DNA from 3 places in the Brevibacillus sp. BC25 genome. Region 1 is predicted to be linked to each of the others. Evidence: riboswitches for the same ligand, from Rfam matches in the RefSeq annotation. Region 1 holds a riboswitch; each other region holds the start of a gene.
What was found. Region 1 has a riboswitch for cobalamin ahead of cobO (cob(I)yrinic acid a,c-diamide adenosyltransferase). Riboswitches for the same ligand answer to the same signal wherever they lie in the genome.

Region 1 (5,729 bases):
GGATCAGAACGCCTTTTTTGCCGAGCCGTGCCTGCAATTGTTCAGCTGGCAATCCTTCTGGCGATCGCAGCAACAAAAAGTTTGCCTCCCCCGGCCATAACTGCCAGCCCAACTCACTACGGATGCAATCAGTCAAATACGCACGTTCTGCTTTTATGAGCCTGCGCGTCTGTTCCTCGTATGCCTGCTCCTGCAAGCACAGTTCTCCAGCTAAAAGGGCTAGTGCATTCACGCTCCAGCTCACTTGCTTCTGGCGCATCTTCGCAATGACATCTGGATGCGCAATCGCATAACCCAGGCGCAATCCCGGGATCGCGTACATTTTCGTCATCGAACGCATCAAAATCACACGGGGAAAGCGCTCCAGCTGCGTCGCCAATGTATACTGCCGCTCTTCCTCCACAAAATCGAGAAAAGCCTCATCCACGATGAGCCACGTATTGGTCTCATTCGTCCATTCCGCCATTTGGCGCAGCTCATCCGGTTGATACAGGATTCCGGTCGGATTGTTTGGCGACCCGACAAATACGAGATCAGACTGGGTAAAAAGAGTGTGCAGCTCTACAGGATCGGGCTTGTACCCGTTCGCTTCCTTCCCGAAGCAGCCAATGACATGGGCACCATACTGCTCGGAAAGTTGCGCGTATTCCGAAAAGCAAGGATATACCACGCCTACCGTTTGCGGCGAAAGACCGAGTATGGCTAATGCCATTGCCTCCGCTGCACCATTGGCAGGCAGCAACCATTCCTCCGGCACTTGCAGCCGTTTTGCCAATGCATGACGAAACACACGATGTCCAGGGTCTGGGTAATGCGCTACAACAGCTAGCGAAGCCAGTAGCATCTCACGAACGCTTGCTGGCATCCCCAGCGGATTAATATTGGCACTGTAATCCAGAAACTGCTCTGGCTCTCGACCAAAGCGCTGCGCTGCGGTCAGCAAGTCTCCACCATGACCGTACGTTTCTATTACACCTGCGCTTGTCAAAACTCTACCCCCAGCACAGCTGGAATCCCTTCATCGTAGTAATGCTTGATTGGCTTCATCTCTGTCACCAAATCTGCGATGTCCAAAATCTCCTGCTTTGCTGCCCGTCCCGTAATCACGAGGTGGATATGACTTGGCCTGTTTTGAATCGCTTCCAATACATCGGACAATGGCAACACATCGTCAATCGGGAAGCGGTCAATCGCCAATGCATTATTCAGCTCATCCAGAATGACGACATCGTACGCTCCGGAAGATAGCTTTTCGCTGGCAAACGCCCAAGCTTCTTTCAATGCCTGACGATGCTCCTCCGGTGTCTTCGTCCATGTGAAGCCAACGCCCTTTTGCACAATTTCAATGCCCAATTTATCGAAAATAATCTTTTCTCCGTATGTACGCTCCGGCGACTTGATGAATTGAACCATCAGCACCTTTTTTCCGCGCCCTGTCGCCCGCACAGCCAATCCGACTGCTGCCGTCGTTTTTCCTTTGCCGTCTCCTGTGTAAACGAGGGTCAAGCCCCGCTTCTTATCGTTTTTCTCCATCGTGACCACCTCAAAAAGTGACGTATTTAACTCCGCTGTTTCCTCCAAATACTTTCCGAAGCCAACAAAAAAAGCGCTCTGTTTTCCCCAGTACGTAAGGAAAAACAAAGCGCGGATAGCCGAAAGCAACAATCCTCACCTCTTCCTTTGACCCGAAGGAAATCAGTGTAAACATAAAAACAGGCAGGTCTCCTGGCTCGAGGATCATCGCTCTTCTTCTCCTTCCCGCTCCCGGATGGGCAGTGGATGGCATGGTGCCTTGAAGAACAGCTACTCTCTTACAGTGGCGGGACCGCGTTGGCTTTTCACCAAACTTCCCTTTTAACCTTGCTCCTGCGAATCGGTTTCGCAAAAACAAGGACCTGTTTCTCTTCCATATGTATATGTCATTCGTTTCGTTGACAAACACTTGCTTTAATAATAGCAAAAGCTACCGAGGATTCAAGCAAAAGCTGCCGATTCCTTGCAGGTGTCTATTGGCAGAAAATTTAAGATAATCACCATTTACTTACTTGAAAATTTTCGTTACCCTATTGGCAAAACAATCGAAAGTGGTGTGCAGTCATGCTATTTCCTCCGATTCCAAAAATACCAGACATGATCCTGCCCAGCCCACTGCCGATCAATGAATGTGGCGAACCGATGATCCCACTCTCTTCCCTTTGTGAACAAATCACAGTCTATCCAGCCTACTACCACGAGGGCTATGCCGGAACACAGCCAGAAGCCTTTTTGCGAGAAGGGGCAGCACGCAAGCTCGCCACGGCAGCCGCGCAACTGCCTGTTGGCTACAAGCTCGTCGTGTTGGACGGCTGGCGCTCATTCGAGGTACAGGCATCTTTGTATGAACGTTTCCGTGAAGCCTTGCTTTCACAAGGCTGGCAGGAAGGACCCGCGCTCACCGAAGAATTGAGCAAATTCGTCGCTTATCCAACAACAGACCTCTCCAAGCCGTCCCCTCACCTATCCGGTGGCGCAGTCGATCTGACTATCGCAGGACCTGATGGCTGGCTGGAGATGGGGACAGCCTTCGATGATTTCAGTGTAAGGGCTGCAACTCGCCATTATGAAGAACTCGTACAGCCTACACAAAAAGACATCGAGATTCGAGACAATCGCCGACTGCTCTATCATTTGATGACCGCCGCCGGATTCGTCAACTATCCGAAAGAATGGTGGCATTTCGAGTATGGGACGCGTACCTGGGGACAAAAAACGCAGCAGGAGCCGATCTATGGCGGGGTTTTGTCGATGTAAGAAATAACATCCATGAAAAAGACCGTCAGTGCATACTGCCTGACGGTCTTGCTTTTTCCTTTATGAAACAATCATTGCATAAAATCCGCCATGATAATCTCCGTATCAAACGGCGTAATTCCTTCCTCTAAGGAAAATACCGTATCTGCCTCCTCAGCTTGATCAGTCAGCGTCCCTCTCGCCTGTGCATGAAGCATGAACAACTCATGCAGGGTAGGCTTCACCAACGAGGTGAGCGCTCTTCCCATCAGCTCCACCCCTCCGGCATTGGACTCCACATTGTTGGCAAACCACGGATCGGAATTCAGGGCGATATCCGTCCAAATCACTTTTCTTTCCACGAGATCAAGAATGACCGGGATACAAATCCGCGTGTTTGCGGCGAGGTCAATCTTGTCCTGTACCGTCTGCGGCTCGAAAATTCCCCCTGTCTGTGGCGCCGAACGAATCATCCAGCCAGCGAAGCATTCAGGCAAATCGCAATAAGGCTGACTCGTAAACGAATACAGGTTCATGACGACATATCGACCGCCATAGCGGATGACAGAATCCATGTCGATGTCGATGAATTCGCACGCGCCTTTGGGAGCCTCCACAATATCCCCGCTATGGCACGCTTGATACTTGTCGGAACGCAGATTGGTATAGGAAATATGCTCCATGTATTTCCAGTCTTCATTATAGAGCACGGCAGACAAATCGATATCCACTCTGCCTGTAGGGACATCGTTAACGATCCCTTCCCTCCACCACAGGAAAAAGCGAATCGTTCCTCCATCCGGGATCGTTAGCCGGGAGCCGCGTGCAATCGTGCGTAGTGCTTTGCTGGCTGATCGCATCGAAAACGGAACGAGATGCTCCTGCAGCCGCGGGTCGATATAGACGTTACCCAGCGACGGCAATTTGCCAAAACGGTTTAACAAGGATGTCCGGCAAATATCCGCTGCCTTCTGTCTGATGTCCTCTTGCAGCCCTGGCACTCGGTTTTCGATTGCCTGTACTTTTGCCACTTGCCCTTTCGGAAAAAAGGTTCGCCATTCCCCGTAGCTATCTCGTTTGTCGAAGTGATTCATGACTTGCAAAAGAACTGGAGTCGATACACCATCCGCAATTTTCTCGAAGGCAGAAAGGACTGGACTCCCCTGCTCCGTCAAACGCAACAAATGATCCAGACGACGGGCAAATTCCCCTGGACGCTGTTCAAGCAGCTTGATCGCCGTATTCACATCCGCACGGACCAGCGCCTGCTCTACTTGGCTATTGAACGTCTCGATCTTGTGATTGTTGCGCAAAATATCGAATGCTTCTGCCGCTTTCGGATAGCGATCCTTATATTCAAACGGATGCAAGATTTCCCCGAGACGAATCCATCTGTTTTTGTAACGATTCATGTCTTCTACGATATTCGAGCTGGCTTCCAGCAGGCGAAGGAGCAGTCTCCTCTCTCCGCGTTTGAACTTGCGAAATTTTGCAGGCTCTGCCAAGCTCACATCCCCGTCAGACAGCGCCACAGCCAGACGTAATACATCTGTCGCGGTCTTGCAATACTGGGCAAAAAAAGTAGCAGGAAGCTTGTCATACTTGAGCAGCAGGCTAGCAGCGATCGCCACGTTTTCCTTTTGAGGAATCTCGGCTGGCAGAGCTTCTGCGATGCCTTCATAGGCCTGAATCAAGCCCTCCAAGTCTTCCCTGTCAGTAGCTGACAATGAGCTATTGGCGCGCAGCAAGTTCATTCCAACCTGCAGCAGCTCTTCATCTGTGCCCAAATGAATCAGCTTCAGGCGAGATTCTCTTAGCAAAGGCAAACGTTTTTTCACTTCGTGCACAGGAAGGTCCAATGTCAAATAATGAATGATCGCATTTACAAACAGCTCACCCTCGCTAGCCTCCATGACTTGCTTAGGAAAATTCGGATACATCGGCTTGTACTGGCGGGATGCCCCGATCTTTTCCTTGAGTACAGCTACCACGTCCGAATAGAGCGCGAAAAACTCTCCTTCCGACAGCGTCCGGATTCTTTCTAGTAAATCCAGTGAAAAGGTATAGCCCAAGCTCTCAATATTGCGCAAAGCCGCAGCTAAATAAGAGGTAGGCAGTTCATGCTGCCCCTGATGTACGATGATTTGATTTTTTCGGCGAAGGTAGATTTGATTTTTCATTGGCATCACGAAAAAAATCAGGAAAGCAGTACCCCTAATGGTGAACCAAACCTTTAGCTCAGAAGGAAGGTGTACGATAGCCTGATTTTTTATTCCTTTTTGTAATTTTTAACCATCTTACTTCAATTTTTCCTGATGGTAAAGCTTCCCTCCAGGAACGAGACATAAATCCGTCCCCGGACCTAACTCGATTTCATTCCGCTGCCCGTTATTCCGCATTCTTCATCCCTGTAAAGTGAGTAGCAGAGTACCAAAACTTTACTGGAGGGAGAACTCGATTCATGAATCAATCTGTTATGAAAAGTCATTCAGCACCCCCTTTCTTTCAAGGGGAGAAATGGTTAGTGTACACCGGCTTGCTTGGCTTCTTACTCGCTGCTATATGCGCAATCTGGGTCATGCTGTACGGGGGACCCGTCGCTCCTAATGGCGATGTCTCGAAAGCGTTTTCCTTTAATGCCGCACTCGGAATATTTTTATTGACGACAGCCGCAATCATTCCGTTATCTGCCTTGGGTACACGAAGTAGAGCTTTCTTTCGCTGGTCTTATATCTTGCTTGCTTTCTATTCTTACGGAGCAGAAACCGTACAAAACTTCCGCGGTGTGGACCCGAGGTTCGTCAAAAATGGTACACCCTTCGACGTCGCAGTTGGTTCCATTTTTACTTTTGTGGCTCTTCTCCTGGTCCTCTTTTATGTATTCATTGCCATTCAGTTTTTCCGCAGAAAAGCTTATTCACTACACCCAGAGCTGGCCGTTGGCATCCGCTATGCAATGA
Region 2 (5,729 bases), on a different contig from region 1:
TGGATGGTTTGCGCAGGGATATCAGGATGAGCGCGAGTGAGACAACAACCATGATGACGAAGTAAAGTGGGTAGTATACACGCGATAAGAAGGCTACGAATTGCATGTCGCTGTAAGGGAGGCTGGTGAGGGCAATCATGCTTCCGCCGAAAAACAGCATCATGAATTTGCGTTGCTTTCGGGTTCGTATCGTGATCAAATCTCCTAAAAGAATCAGGCAAAGCGTTATTCGAATAAAAGCACCAGAAAGCCACTGAAAAATCGAGAAAAACTCCATGTTCTCGATGTCTTTTCCGATCGTGAGTAGCCGCCATTGTTCAAATGCAGGAAAACGTTGACGAGAGGACTCCACAGGTCCAAATTCTGCAATTGCCCCTGTCAGTGGGCTGAGTGTCAACAGCAGCGTGATACCGAGCATGACAAAAAAGTGTACGAGTCGAAACGGCTTTCGTACGTGATGCTGGAGCAACAGGAGCAGAAACAGCTCGGTGAAACCGCCGCCAACGTAAAGCATCCCATGTAGCAGCGGACGAAAACCGTTCTGGAAAAGCGGGAGCAAAAGACTATAATCCTTTTTGGGAATATTGCCAAAAGCAACGAAAAATCCGAGCAACACGACTATGGGGAGCAAGACGCCTGCGGTGATTCCAACGGAGGTCATACCTCCAATAGAAGCGAGTACACATAGCCCAATCAAGGCTAAAGCGGTCACCCACTCGGGTGTTCGAGGCAAGTAGTTTACGGTTGTCCAAGTTTGCGTATCGATCAGATTCGTTAGCGCCATAAGATACAGGCAAATCATGATTGGAACGAGCAAGAGATTGCTGACGATTTTTCCTGACCGTTGTGAAATCCATTCATACAAAGACTGTTGATCCAAACTTCGATTAATCACAAACAGCAGATACGCCCAGAAGGAAAAGGGGATACCAGCAAGCAACACGCTCAACCAAGCATCTCTTCCGGCTTTACTCAATAAGAGGGGGATGACGGTTACGTGGTTCGTAATGCCGATCGTCAGCATCATCACCATAATGGCTTGACCAATCCCGATTTTTCCGTCCACTTTCATGAAAGACTTATCCCCCTGTGCGTGGTGGTGCTGTTAGGATTTGCCTGCTTGCTTGGAAATATGTATCAGGTATAAAGGTTACATCCGTCCGAAAAAGTATGGTATTCTACTATGAGGTAAAAAGGTAGAAACAGAGTAAGGAGTGCAGCCGATGTATCAGCTCATAAGAAATTATCTGTTCCAGCAAGATGCGGAAGAGATTCATGAAAAGACAATTGGTGCCTTAAGGCTGGTGGAGGATTCTGCTCCAGGCAAAAGCATCCTGAAGATGATCTATCAGGTAAAAGACCAGCGGTTGGAGAATAAGCTGTGGGGAATGACGTTTCCGAATCCAGTCGGACTTGCAGCCGGTTTTGATAAAAATGCAGAAGTCTATCATGCGTTGGGTGCTCTTGGTTTTGGATTTGTGGAAATCGGGACGTTGACGCCGCAGGGGCAGCCAGGCAATCCGAAGCCGCGTTTGTTCCGATTGCCGGAACATCAAGCTGTCATTAACCGGATGGGCTTCAACAATCACGGTGCGTATTTGGCTTCCCAGCATTTGGTCGGTTACGCATACTCAGATGTTCCGATTGGGATTAACATTGGGAAAAACAAAGTAACGCCGAATGAAGAGGCGGCCATCGACTATATCAAATGTATGGACATGCTCTATGCATACGGTCACTATTTCGTCATTAACATCAGCTCTCCGAATACCCCGAATCTGCGTGACTTGCAGGAAACAGAGAGCTTGCGTCATTTGGTGCGTGCAGTAAGGGAAAAGGCGACCGAAATGGAAGCGCGTGCCATCAAGAAAAAACCGATATTGCTGAAAGTAGCACCAGACATGTCGGATGAGCACATGCGTGATGTTGTTCACGCTGCTGTTGAAGAAGGCATTTCCGGAATTATCGCTACCAATACGACACTGTCACGCGAGGCGGTTTCCGGACATCGATTTGCCGAGGAAGCTGGTGGCTTGAGCGGAAGACCTCTTACGGAGCGTTCCGCTGCTTGGGTGAAGGAGATTTATCAAGAAGTAGGAGACAAGGTACCAATCATCGGTGTCGGAGGTATTTATAACGGCGAAGACGCCTACGCGAAAATCCGAGCAGGAGCCAGTCTCGTTCAGGTGTATACGGGGATGATTTATCAGGGCCCAGGTATCGCCAAACAAATTAACAAAAAGCTGCTCAAGCTCATGCAGCGCGATGGTTTTAAACATATTAGTGAAGTAATTGGCGTAGACGCAAAAGAATAGATAGAACAAGTACGCATAGGTAGATGGCTCCGTTTGTAGTGGGTCATCGACTTATGCGTTTTTGCTTATATTCTTCCGATTTATGTAGTGATCCGGTATAATGATGTGGACAAACATGAATTGTCTGTCAATTTCATATTGTCGGCGTTAGGTGCCTTTATGTGACGCATAAAGGGTAACAGGGAATCGGGTGAAAGTCCCGAGCGGTCCCGCCACTGTAACCAGGGAGCTCTCTTTGAGAAGGAAACCACTCATTTTCGTATGGGGAAGGACAAAGAGCGCATAGATCTGGAAGCCAGGAGACCTACCTAGTAGCCACACCCACAGAACCTTCGCGGAAAGGAGCGGTGAATACGAGGCAATGAGGCTGTATAGTCAGTCTGTTGTTTTGTGTGCACATCTCGTCCATTGATGGATGGGATTTTTTTGTTTGTAGGCAAAGAACAAAAGTCAGTGAAGGAGGAATGAACATGAATCGATCTCGTCTCGTATCGACTTGTCTGATGATCGCGGGCTTTGTCCTGTATTTTTTGCTCAATGAACCAGAGACAGGACATGCGATGCACATCATGGAAGGGTATTTGCCATTATCCTGGGCCTTATTTTGGTGGGCTGTCTTCTTGCCATTTTTTATTCTTGGGATTCGCTCGATTAACAAGATTGTAAAAGAACATCCCGAAATGAAGCTCCTTATTGGCGTTGCTGGAGCGTTTGCGTTTGTTTTATCTGCATTGAAAATCCCTTCGGTTACAGGTAGCAGCTCTCACCCGACTGGGACGGGGCTTGGCGCCATTATGTTTGGGCCTTTTGCGATGTCTGTGTTAGGGAGCATGGTGCTCTTGTTTCAAGCCTTGCTTTTGGCACATGGAGGTTTGACTACACTAGGGGCAAATGCTGTATCCATGGCTGTAGTAGGACCACTGGTGGCATACGGAATCTATCGGATGATCATGAAGGTCAACGGAAGCCAACGTCTGGCTGTTTTTGCGGCGGCTGCTTTGGCTGACCTCGCTACCTATGTGGTGACTTCGATTCAACTGGCACTCGCATTTCCAGCTGAATCTGGTGGAGTGTTGGCCTCGTTTGCCAAATTTGCAGGAATTTTTGCATTCACGCAAGTACCGCTCGCAATCAGTGAAGGTCTGTTGACCGTCCTCGTTTGGAACTGGTTGTTATCTTACAACGCAAAAGAGCTTACACAGCTTCGTTTGCTCAAACGGGAGGAATCGCTGTGAAAAAAGGATGGAACTGGCTTTTACTCTTGGGGGTAATCGTACTCGCGATTGTCCCGCTGTTGCTGGTGCAGGATTCGGAATTTGGCGGCGCAGACGGCGTGGCAGAGGAAGCGATCAAGGAAATTGCTCCGAACTACGAGCCGTGGTTTCAACCGCTGATAGAACCACCAGGGGGAGAGACGGAGAGTCTATTGTTTGCGGTGCAGGCGGCGTTGGGAGCGGGAGTGGTTGGCTACGCTGTAGGCTTGTACAAAGGTCGGTTGGATAAACGGAAAAAATGAACGGGCTGCAACCTGATTCTCTCTCTTATCAAAACAGGCTGAAACGTCTGCCGCCAGCTCATAAGCTATTGCTGGCGAGTGCATTGTTACTACTCGTCTTGGTGGGACATGTATGGATGCAGATGGCCGTCGTTGTTTGGATGACGGTATGGGTAGTGGTGTATGCCCGTATTCCTGTCCGTATCTATTGTGCCTTTATGATCGTGTCGCTCTCGTTTTTCGTGTCGGGGCTCCCTGCCCTATTGGTAGAAGGGGCGAGAGCAGGAGAAGTACACGTCCAGGTCGTGGCAGCATGGGAGTTGGGTTCGTATGTGCTCTATGTGCCTATGTCATCATTTGGTAAAGTTTGGGTTTTGTTTTGGCGTACCATGGCGAGCTTATCTTGCTTTGCTTTCATTTTGTTTACCGTGCCGTTTGCTGAAACCTTGCAGGTACTTCGCCGGCTTCGTATGCCTGTCCTTGTGACTGACTTATTAATGATCATGTATCGGTTTATTTTTGTGTTGGTAACGATTTCTCACCAGCTATGGATTGCCCAACGTTCTCGGGGAGGTCACCGCGGCTTCCGCGCGACGCTTCGAGATGCAGGGGTTCTCGTTGCGCAATTGTTTGTCAGAGCAATGCGCAAATACGAAGCTTTGCACAAAGGAATGGCGGCTAGAGGCTTCGGGGAGAGCATGCAGGTGCTCTCGTTTCATACACATGCTCGTTCGCGACGCTATGAGTGGGAGTCAATCGTAGGCTGTATGCTGCTGGTACTGCTTGAGTGGTGGACAGGAGGTTGGTGGTTATGACATCAAGGTTGTTGGAGTTCATCGATTTGCAGTACACGTATTCGGGAGGGCGGGGACCCGTCCTGTCAGGGCTGTCCTTATGGATTCCAGAGGGAAAAAAATGTGTCCTTTTGGGACGAAATGGCTGTGGGAAGTCGACCTTGTTCTTGCATGGAAACGGGATCATCGAGCCACAGCAGGGACAGGTGCTGTGGAAGGGGAAACCGCTTGTATACAAACGAGCCGCACTGCAAGAGATGACGCAAAAGGTAGGCTTGGTCTTTCAAGATCCCGAGCATCAGCTGATCGCAAGCACGGTCGCGGAAGATATATCCTACGGTTTATGCAATCAGAAGCTGCCTGAGGACGTAATCCGGGCAAAGGTAGAAAAGGTGCTGGATGCATTCGGATTGAGAGAGCTGGCAGAAGCTCCGATTCATCATTTGAGCCTGGGACAAAAACGACGTCTGGCACTCGCGGGGGTCATGGTCATGGAGCCCGAGCTTTTGCTATTGGACGAGCCTACTGCGTATCTGGATCGCTATCAGACAAAAAATTTGCTGCGGGAGCTCGATACCATTCACCGGCAAGGAACGACTGTTTTGATGGCGACACATGATATGGATATTGCCTTTGAATGGGCAGAATGGATTTGCATCATGGATGAAGGCAGGCTTGTGTTCGCGGGAGATCCGCAGGAGGCATTGGAAAATAGAACTATGCTGGAGAGTCTTCATCTGGGTATGCCGTTGCTCGTTGATGTGTGGGAGGCACTGCCTGAGCAGTGGAAGCGGGAACTTGGCGGAAATATTCCCCGTTCGGTCGACGAGCTGCGAAAAATGCTCAGTGTTCAGCGGGTTTGGTGAATGGAGTGGGCGCTTTCGGGTAAGCTAACCCCAAAAAGCCATGGAGGTACACAGTATGGAACAAGACTCTATCACGAGCACATCGGTCCCGAATCATCAGGAAAAAGGAATCTCTCGCCATGTAAAGGATGAACTGATGTATCAAGTATTGGAGAAAGAGATGACTACCGACGAGCAGGAAAAGAAGCTAAAAGATGATTATTTAAAAGGAAAGGCGTAAATTTGCGCCAAAAAGCCCTTCTCGCCACATAAAGGCATG
Region 3 (5,729 bases), on a different contig from region 1:
GTTCAACCGCCAAAAATTCAACATAAGAGAGTCCGAAATAACTAAGGCTATTCCATGTCCCCCAAGACGCATGACGCCCTCCAGCTACTGCATGAAAACCCGCTTGGCAAAATTGTTCCGATGCTTCCTGAGGAGTTCGCTGTACAAAATGAACCAAATGATCAAAAGTTAATCGCACCTTTTTTCGCCTCTTTTCGTATTACTTATAGGATATCAAAATTCATTTATGTAAGGATAGAATGACAAGGGGGAAAAATGAACGAGACCAGATCAAGCCGGGGAAAAGTTCGGCGCAAGCACTCACGCAGAAAATGGGCACGTGTTGGAAAGAACACGCTCCTATTTAGCGTGTTGGCCATCTTCGTCGTCGGAACCTACTACCTATTCCAAACTGCTATGGATAGAGAACATGCCAACCCGAACACGCAGCCTGCTCCTGACAATACCGTGAACCAAAAGACTTCTGTGCAGCTCACCTTTGTCGGTGACGTCATGATGTCAGGGAATGTAGAGAAAACCTTACTCGCAAACAGCTATGACTACCCATACAAGCATGTAAGCTCGCTCTTTTTGCAAGATGATCTCACGATTGCCAATTTGGAGACGCCGATCACCGAAACAGGAGTTGCTGCACAGAACAAGGCGTATGTCTACAAGTCGTCGCCACTTGCTGTTCCGGCCATGAAAAACGCCGGGATTGATGTGGTGAATCTCGCCAATAATCACTCCATGGATCAAGGAGTTCCGGGATTGCTGGATACCTTTGACGCTTTAGACGAAAACCGGATTGAATACGTCGGCGCAGGTAAGGATGCCAGCCGTGCCTATTCACCTGTATTCATAGAAAAGAACGGCATCAAGATCGCGATTCTCGGCTTCAGCAGGGTCATTCCCGAAACGAGCTGGTATGCAGGGGATTCCCAGCCAGGTATGGCCGCTTCCTATGATCCTACGCTAGCAGTAAAAGCGATCCAAGATGCGAACAACCAAGCGGATCTCGTCGTCGTGATTGCACACTGGGGCAAGGAACGCGCTGATTATCCTGTCGATCATCAAAAAGAGTTGTCTCGTGCCTACATCGATGCTGGTGCAGATTTGATTGTCGGCGGTCATCCCCACGTCCTTCAAGGTTTTGAACGATACAACGACAAATGGATAGCGTACAGTCTCGGCAATTTCATTTTCACACGATCAAACGAACCCAAGACTTGGGAAACGATGGTCCTGCAAGCAAACTGTACGAAAAGCGGTGATTGTGAGCTGACGATGCTTCCGTTTCACGCAGAATTGGGACAAGCTGTACCCATGAATGAAAGCAACGGCGCTGCCCTGCTAAAACGCATTGAATCCATTTCTGAGAGTGTCGACATACAAAGTGACGGGCGTATACAGCCGCGTGCAAAAGCGGTGGAGACTGCCCCCTGACAAAAGAAGCCGTGTTTCCAGGTAACTAGAAATACGGCTTTTCTTCTTATGATTCCTCTTACTTACGCAGATTCGATAATGGGGAAGCAGCGCACTTCTAAACCGAAATCATTTTTCAATAGGGACTCGTGCTCTTCACTGATTCCTGTTACGATCAAACCTGCGCGCAAGACGCCTCCCAAGTCGAATTGGACTTTTAGTTTATGCACGTTGACTCCTGCCTGCTGAAGGAAATGCAGGACACGATCTGGCGTAGCAGTATGACATGAGCCCTCAAGGTAACATAGGACGTGTTCTACCGAGTCCACCGTGGCTCCAGCTTTGTCAGCCGTTTTTTCTTTCCAAGTAGGATGCGGTGTGAATGGCTGTGTCAATAAATAGGCCAAATCCTCCACGACTGCACTTGCTGTAGGGAGCTCTCCTGCCCCTCTTCCTGTAAACAACAAGTCTCCCACGATGTTGCCGGATAGCTGGACAGCATTAAACGCGTCGTGGATTTGCGCCAACGGATGGCTCAGCGAAAGCATGGTTGGTTCAACTGATAGGCGAATTCCTTTCTCAGCTTGATAGGCCTGCGCAATCAGCTTGATCCGGTACCCCAGCTCGCTCGCAATCCGAATGTGACCTGCAGACAAATCTGCAATTCCTTTGCGAACAACATCTGCTAAAGGCAGCGATTCTCCGTAAACAAGCTGTGCCAAGATATACAACTTGTACATAGCATCAAAGCCTTCTACATCGGAACGAGGGTCCGCTTCCGCATAGCCCAGCTCCTGCGCTTGCTTGAGCACCTCCTGGTAAGAGAGCTGCTCTGTCTCCATTTTCGTCAAAATGAAGTTCGTTGTTCCGTTAAGAATACCGCGAACGCCTTGAATATCGTTCGTCCGTAGGAACTGCCGGAGCACGCTCAAAATCGGGATGCCCCCTGCCACACTCGCTTCATAGGCAAGGTGCACTTGATGCTGATTTGCCAAATCGACTAGCTCCGTTCCTTTTTTCGCCAGGAGTTCTTTGTTGGCAGTTACCACATGGCAGCCCTTTTCGATCAAAGCACGGACGTAGTCATAGGTAGGTTCTACACCGCCCATGACTTCCACCACGATATCCACATCGCTGCGTAATACATCCTCAAAGTCTGTTGTCAGTAATGCCGGGTCGATATGAACCGCCCGCTCTTTTTCCGAATCACGCACCAATGCCTTGACGATCTCAATTCGTTTACCCAGACGAGAAGCCAGCTTCTCCTGCTGCGAACGGATCGTTTTGATTACGCCTCCACCCACTGTTCCCAATCCCAATAATCCCACGCGTACCACTTCTGCACTCATCCTGACCACCCCATACCCCGAATTTTAGATAAAAAGAAAAGCCATCTTCGATAAGAAGAAGGCTTGTTAGCAGCTACTGCTCCCCCTCCTTATCTCCCAGGACGTATATGTCCTGCAGGAATTGGCACCTTGTCACAAACATGCGTGACGGTTGCCGGGCTTCATCGGGCCAGTCCCTCCACCTCTCTGGATAAAGAAAATATGAAATTGAAAAAAACCTTCTTCGCTAAGAAGAAGGTTCATCTACTGATGGAGTAACCCGCTTCTTATCTTTCGAGACGAAACGTCTCGCAGGAATTGGCACCTTGTCGCAATATGCAACGGTTGCCGGGCTTCATCGGGCCAGACCCTCCACCTCTCTGGATAAGAACTAATTATGCTGTTGAGCTTTATTCTAAGAAATTCCAAGGCAAGCGTCAACAAAATTCTTTCTTTTCTGATTGCAAGCTGATTTGGTCAGGCTTTCAGGTGTAGGTGAACAGGCTTTCTACCTCTTCCATACTGCAGCAAGTGCAATGAAGCACGCCCTCCTGGCATTCTTCAGGCAGCTCTTTTTCCTCGACATATCCGCACCATTGGCAAATAAAAAGTTGCATTCGCACACCCTCCTCTTCTTTTATCCTGCCCAAAATAAAAAGAGCATTTTCTACTCGACCGTGACGATCGTTAGAAAATGCCAGAAAAGGAGGGGCGTACTTGTCCACTCGCTGTTTTTCGCAAGCCATCTCTAACACCTCCCTATCTCCCGTAGGTCTATCAGTGTTGTCGAAACAGGCAGGTCTCCTGACTTTGGGTTCATCATCTAGCGTCGCCTTCCCCGTCTATATTGATAGACCAGTGGCTTGTTGGACGCTGACTCCCCTCTTACAGTGGCGGGACCGTGTCGGATTTGCACCGAGCTTCCCTATTATCCTTTTGGCGAATTGGTACGCCCTAAGGAACCTGTTTCCACCTATGAAATTGTCTTTTCTCACTACTCCACTCAAATTTTACCTTATTTTTCCTTGTTTTGCGAACATTGTTCGTGGGCTAGTAGCCATTCCTTTCGCCACAAGCCACCCGAATAGCCTGTTAAACTCCCGTTTGCTCCTATGACTGTTTTCTGAAAGTCTGTCCCTTTCATCCACAGGGGAACAGAAAAGGACTGTCTCTTGCCGGAAAAATATTCGTCCAGCTGTTGCCGACAAACAAGGAGAGGCTCTGAGCTACCCCAAATACCGATCTTTCAAAATGGTAGTATGGTGAGCTTCATGTCCAGCAATCACATAGGCCAACGTCCTTGCAGATAGCTTGTTTCCGTTGGCAAGTCCTGTACGCAACCACGCTTCTGGAGAGATTCCTCGCACCTGCGCGATGGTGGAAGCCCGAACAGCCTTATACTCTTCCAATAAATCAGAGAGGTCTCTTAGCTGAAAACACCCGTGTTCTACAAAAGCATTCTCATCAAAACCGACGAGGGGTGTCTGATCTCCTCTCGCGATTCTCAGCAAGCGATAGCTCATGATGCGTTCTGTATCGACGAGATGACCCAAAACCTCTTTTACCGTCCATTTACCTGGTGCATACCGATAATCCATTTGCTCGGGCGCTAGTGACGAAAATAACGCGACTTGCTTCTCACCTTGTTGTGTGAGGGTCGTTTGCAGCTCCCCCTCAGGTACAAGCCCAATATAATAGTCAAAATAAGCAGCGTATTCATCGCGGTCTGGTCGTCTGAGCATGTATTTCCCACTCCTCGTCATTCATTTTGGATAGACAAATTATACCACCATGCATCCCCATTCCAATACGAAAGCACCCGCCTGATCTTCACAGGCGGGTGACAGTCACCATTATACGCTATGTAATCCTTCAAACAATAGGACCCTTGCCGGGGCTGCATCCGTGCCGATCAGCTTGAGTGGTGCAGCTACCAGAAAATACTCGCCTGGCGGGACCTCAGCTAGCCGCAAGCCTTCCACGACAATGACTCCCGCTGCAAACAGCTTTTTATGTGTGGGGTGTCCTTCCTGGGCGCGTTCGATTCCAAGTGCATCGGTACCAATGCCCCGCACACCCAGCTCACTTAAATATTCTGCTCCTTCTTCAGACAGAAAGATGAATTCAAAAGAGAACGCCTCTTCAAAAGAGTTTTTCGTTTTAAATAGGACAAAATCTCCTCGCACAAGATCGAAGCACTCCAAGTCGGAGCGAGTGATCCTGTCTTCTACCGCTGTGAGATCGAGAACCTTGCAATTGCCCACTAGCTTTTCCAAGGAAATACTCTCAAATGTATCGCCAGCATTCACCATGTGCAGGGGAGCATCTACATGGGTACCAGAATGAAGGTCCATGTCGATTCTCGATTCTGTTACATAGCCATTCGTAGCGGTACGTATTTTCGGCTGCTTTTCCGGCTTGTTTTTATACACCGTCATTCCTTCGTACACGGTGGCAGTTACATCATACATTTTCATCACAAACGCCCTCCCCTTTGCCTACTGTTTTTTACGATCCGCTGGAAAAACAATCCCCATCTGTCTTCTCGCTTCATCCATGACCTGCATGGCCATTTTGGATACTTCATGCGAATTCGTAGCAGATTGTCTGGCCCCGCTCCTCGCCAAGTGTAGGAATTCTCTTATTTCATAATGCATGGTCTTCGGGGTTTGAGGCCTTGTCACTTGCTCGATTCGTCCGTCCCTGTAACGAATGCCCACTTCTTTGAGATGGTTGATTCGATCGATCACCATCGTAGCGTCCTCCCCTTGAATTTCTGCTGGTTGATAGGAGGTCGTAATTTTCGAGAAGCTAATGATTGCGTCCATCTCTCGATACTTCAAAAGCATACTGCCCTCCCCGTCCACTCCAGAATCAAGCACAATTCCTTCTGCTTTGATGTCGTCTGGTCTGCCAAAAAGGATGAGTGACGGATAAAGACAATAAATACCGATGTCCATCAAGGCTCCGTTTGAAAAAGCAGGATCAAAAGCACGT

Region 2: linked by a shared signal. The riboswitch ahead of PMI05_RS05660 (energy-coupling factor ABC transporter permease) and the one ahead of cobO (cob(I)yrinic acid a,c-diamide adenosyltransferase) in region 1 are both predicted to bind cobalamin.
Region 3: linked by a shared signal. The riboswitch ahead of PMI05_RS26110 (hypothetical protein) and the one ahead of cobO (cob(I)yrinic acid a,c-diamide adenosyltransferase) in region 1 are both predicted to bind cobalamin.

Annotation. Positions count from the first base shown of each region.
Region 1 is NZ_AKIX01000005.1:12,063-17,791, forward strand. Features, by position in the region: gene cobD (threonine-phosphate decarboxylase CobD) at 1-988, opposite strand, end outside; gene cobO (cob(I)yrinic acid a,c-diamide adenosyltransferase) at 985-1,533, opposite strand; gene PMI05_RS30610 (hypothetical protein) at 1,544-1,741, opposite strand; cobalamin riboswitch at 1,698-1,914, opposite strand; gene PMI05_RS00640 (M15 family metallopeptidase) at 2,098-2,790, shown strand; gene PMI05_RS00645 (TerD family protein) at 2,862-4,949, opposite strand; gene PMI05_RS00650 (hypothetical protein) at 5,231-5,729, shown strand, end outside.
Region 2 is NZ_AKIX01000025.1:18,288-24,016, reverse strand. Features, by position in the region: gene PMI05_RS05670 (endospore germination permease) at 1-1,072, opposite strand, end outside; gene PMI05_RS05665 (quinone-dependent dihydroorotate dehydrogenase) at 1,224-2,315, shown strand; cobalamin riboswitch at 2,448-2,642, shown strand; gene PMI05_RS05660 (energy-coupling factor ABC transporter permease) at 2,786-3,550, shown strand; gene PMI05_RS05655 (energy-coupling factor ABC transporter substrate-binding protein) at 3,547-3,831, shown strand; gene cbiQ (cobalt ECF transporter T component CbiQ) at 3,828-4,625, shown strand; gene PMI05_RS05645 (energy-coupling factor ABC transporter ATP-binding protein) at 4,622-5,470, shown strand; gene PMI05_RS30975 (hypothetical protein) at 5,526-5,690, shown strand.
Region 3 is NZ_AKIX01000117.1:115,792-121,520, forward strand. Features, by position in the region: gene PMI05_RS26095 (VOC family protein) at 1-178, opposite strand, end outside; gene PMI05_RS26100 (CapA family protein) at 256-1,425, shown strand; gene PMI05_RS26105 (homoserine dehydrogenase) at 1,488-2,753, opposite strand; SAM riboswitch class I at 2,840-2,950, opposite strand; SAM riboswitch class I at 3,017-3,123, opposite strand; gene PMI05_RS26110 (hypothetical protein) at 3,218-3,487, opposite strand; cobalamin riboswitch at 3,509-3,714, opposite strand; gene PMI05_RS26115 (DinB family protein) at 3,959-4,474, opposite strand; gene PMI05_RS26120 (cyclase family protein) at 4,586-5,209, opposite strand; gene PMI05_RS26125 (Gfo/Idh/MocA family protein) at 5,231-5,729, opposite strand, start outside.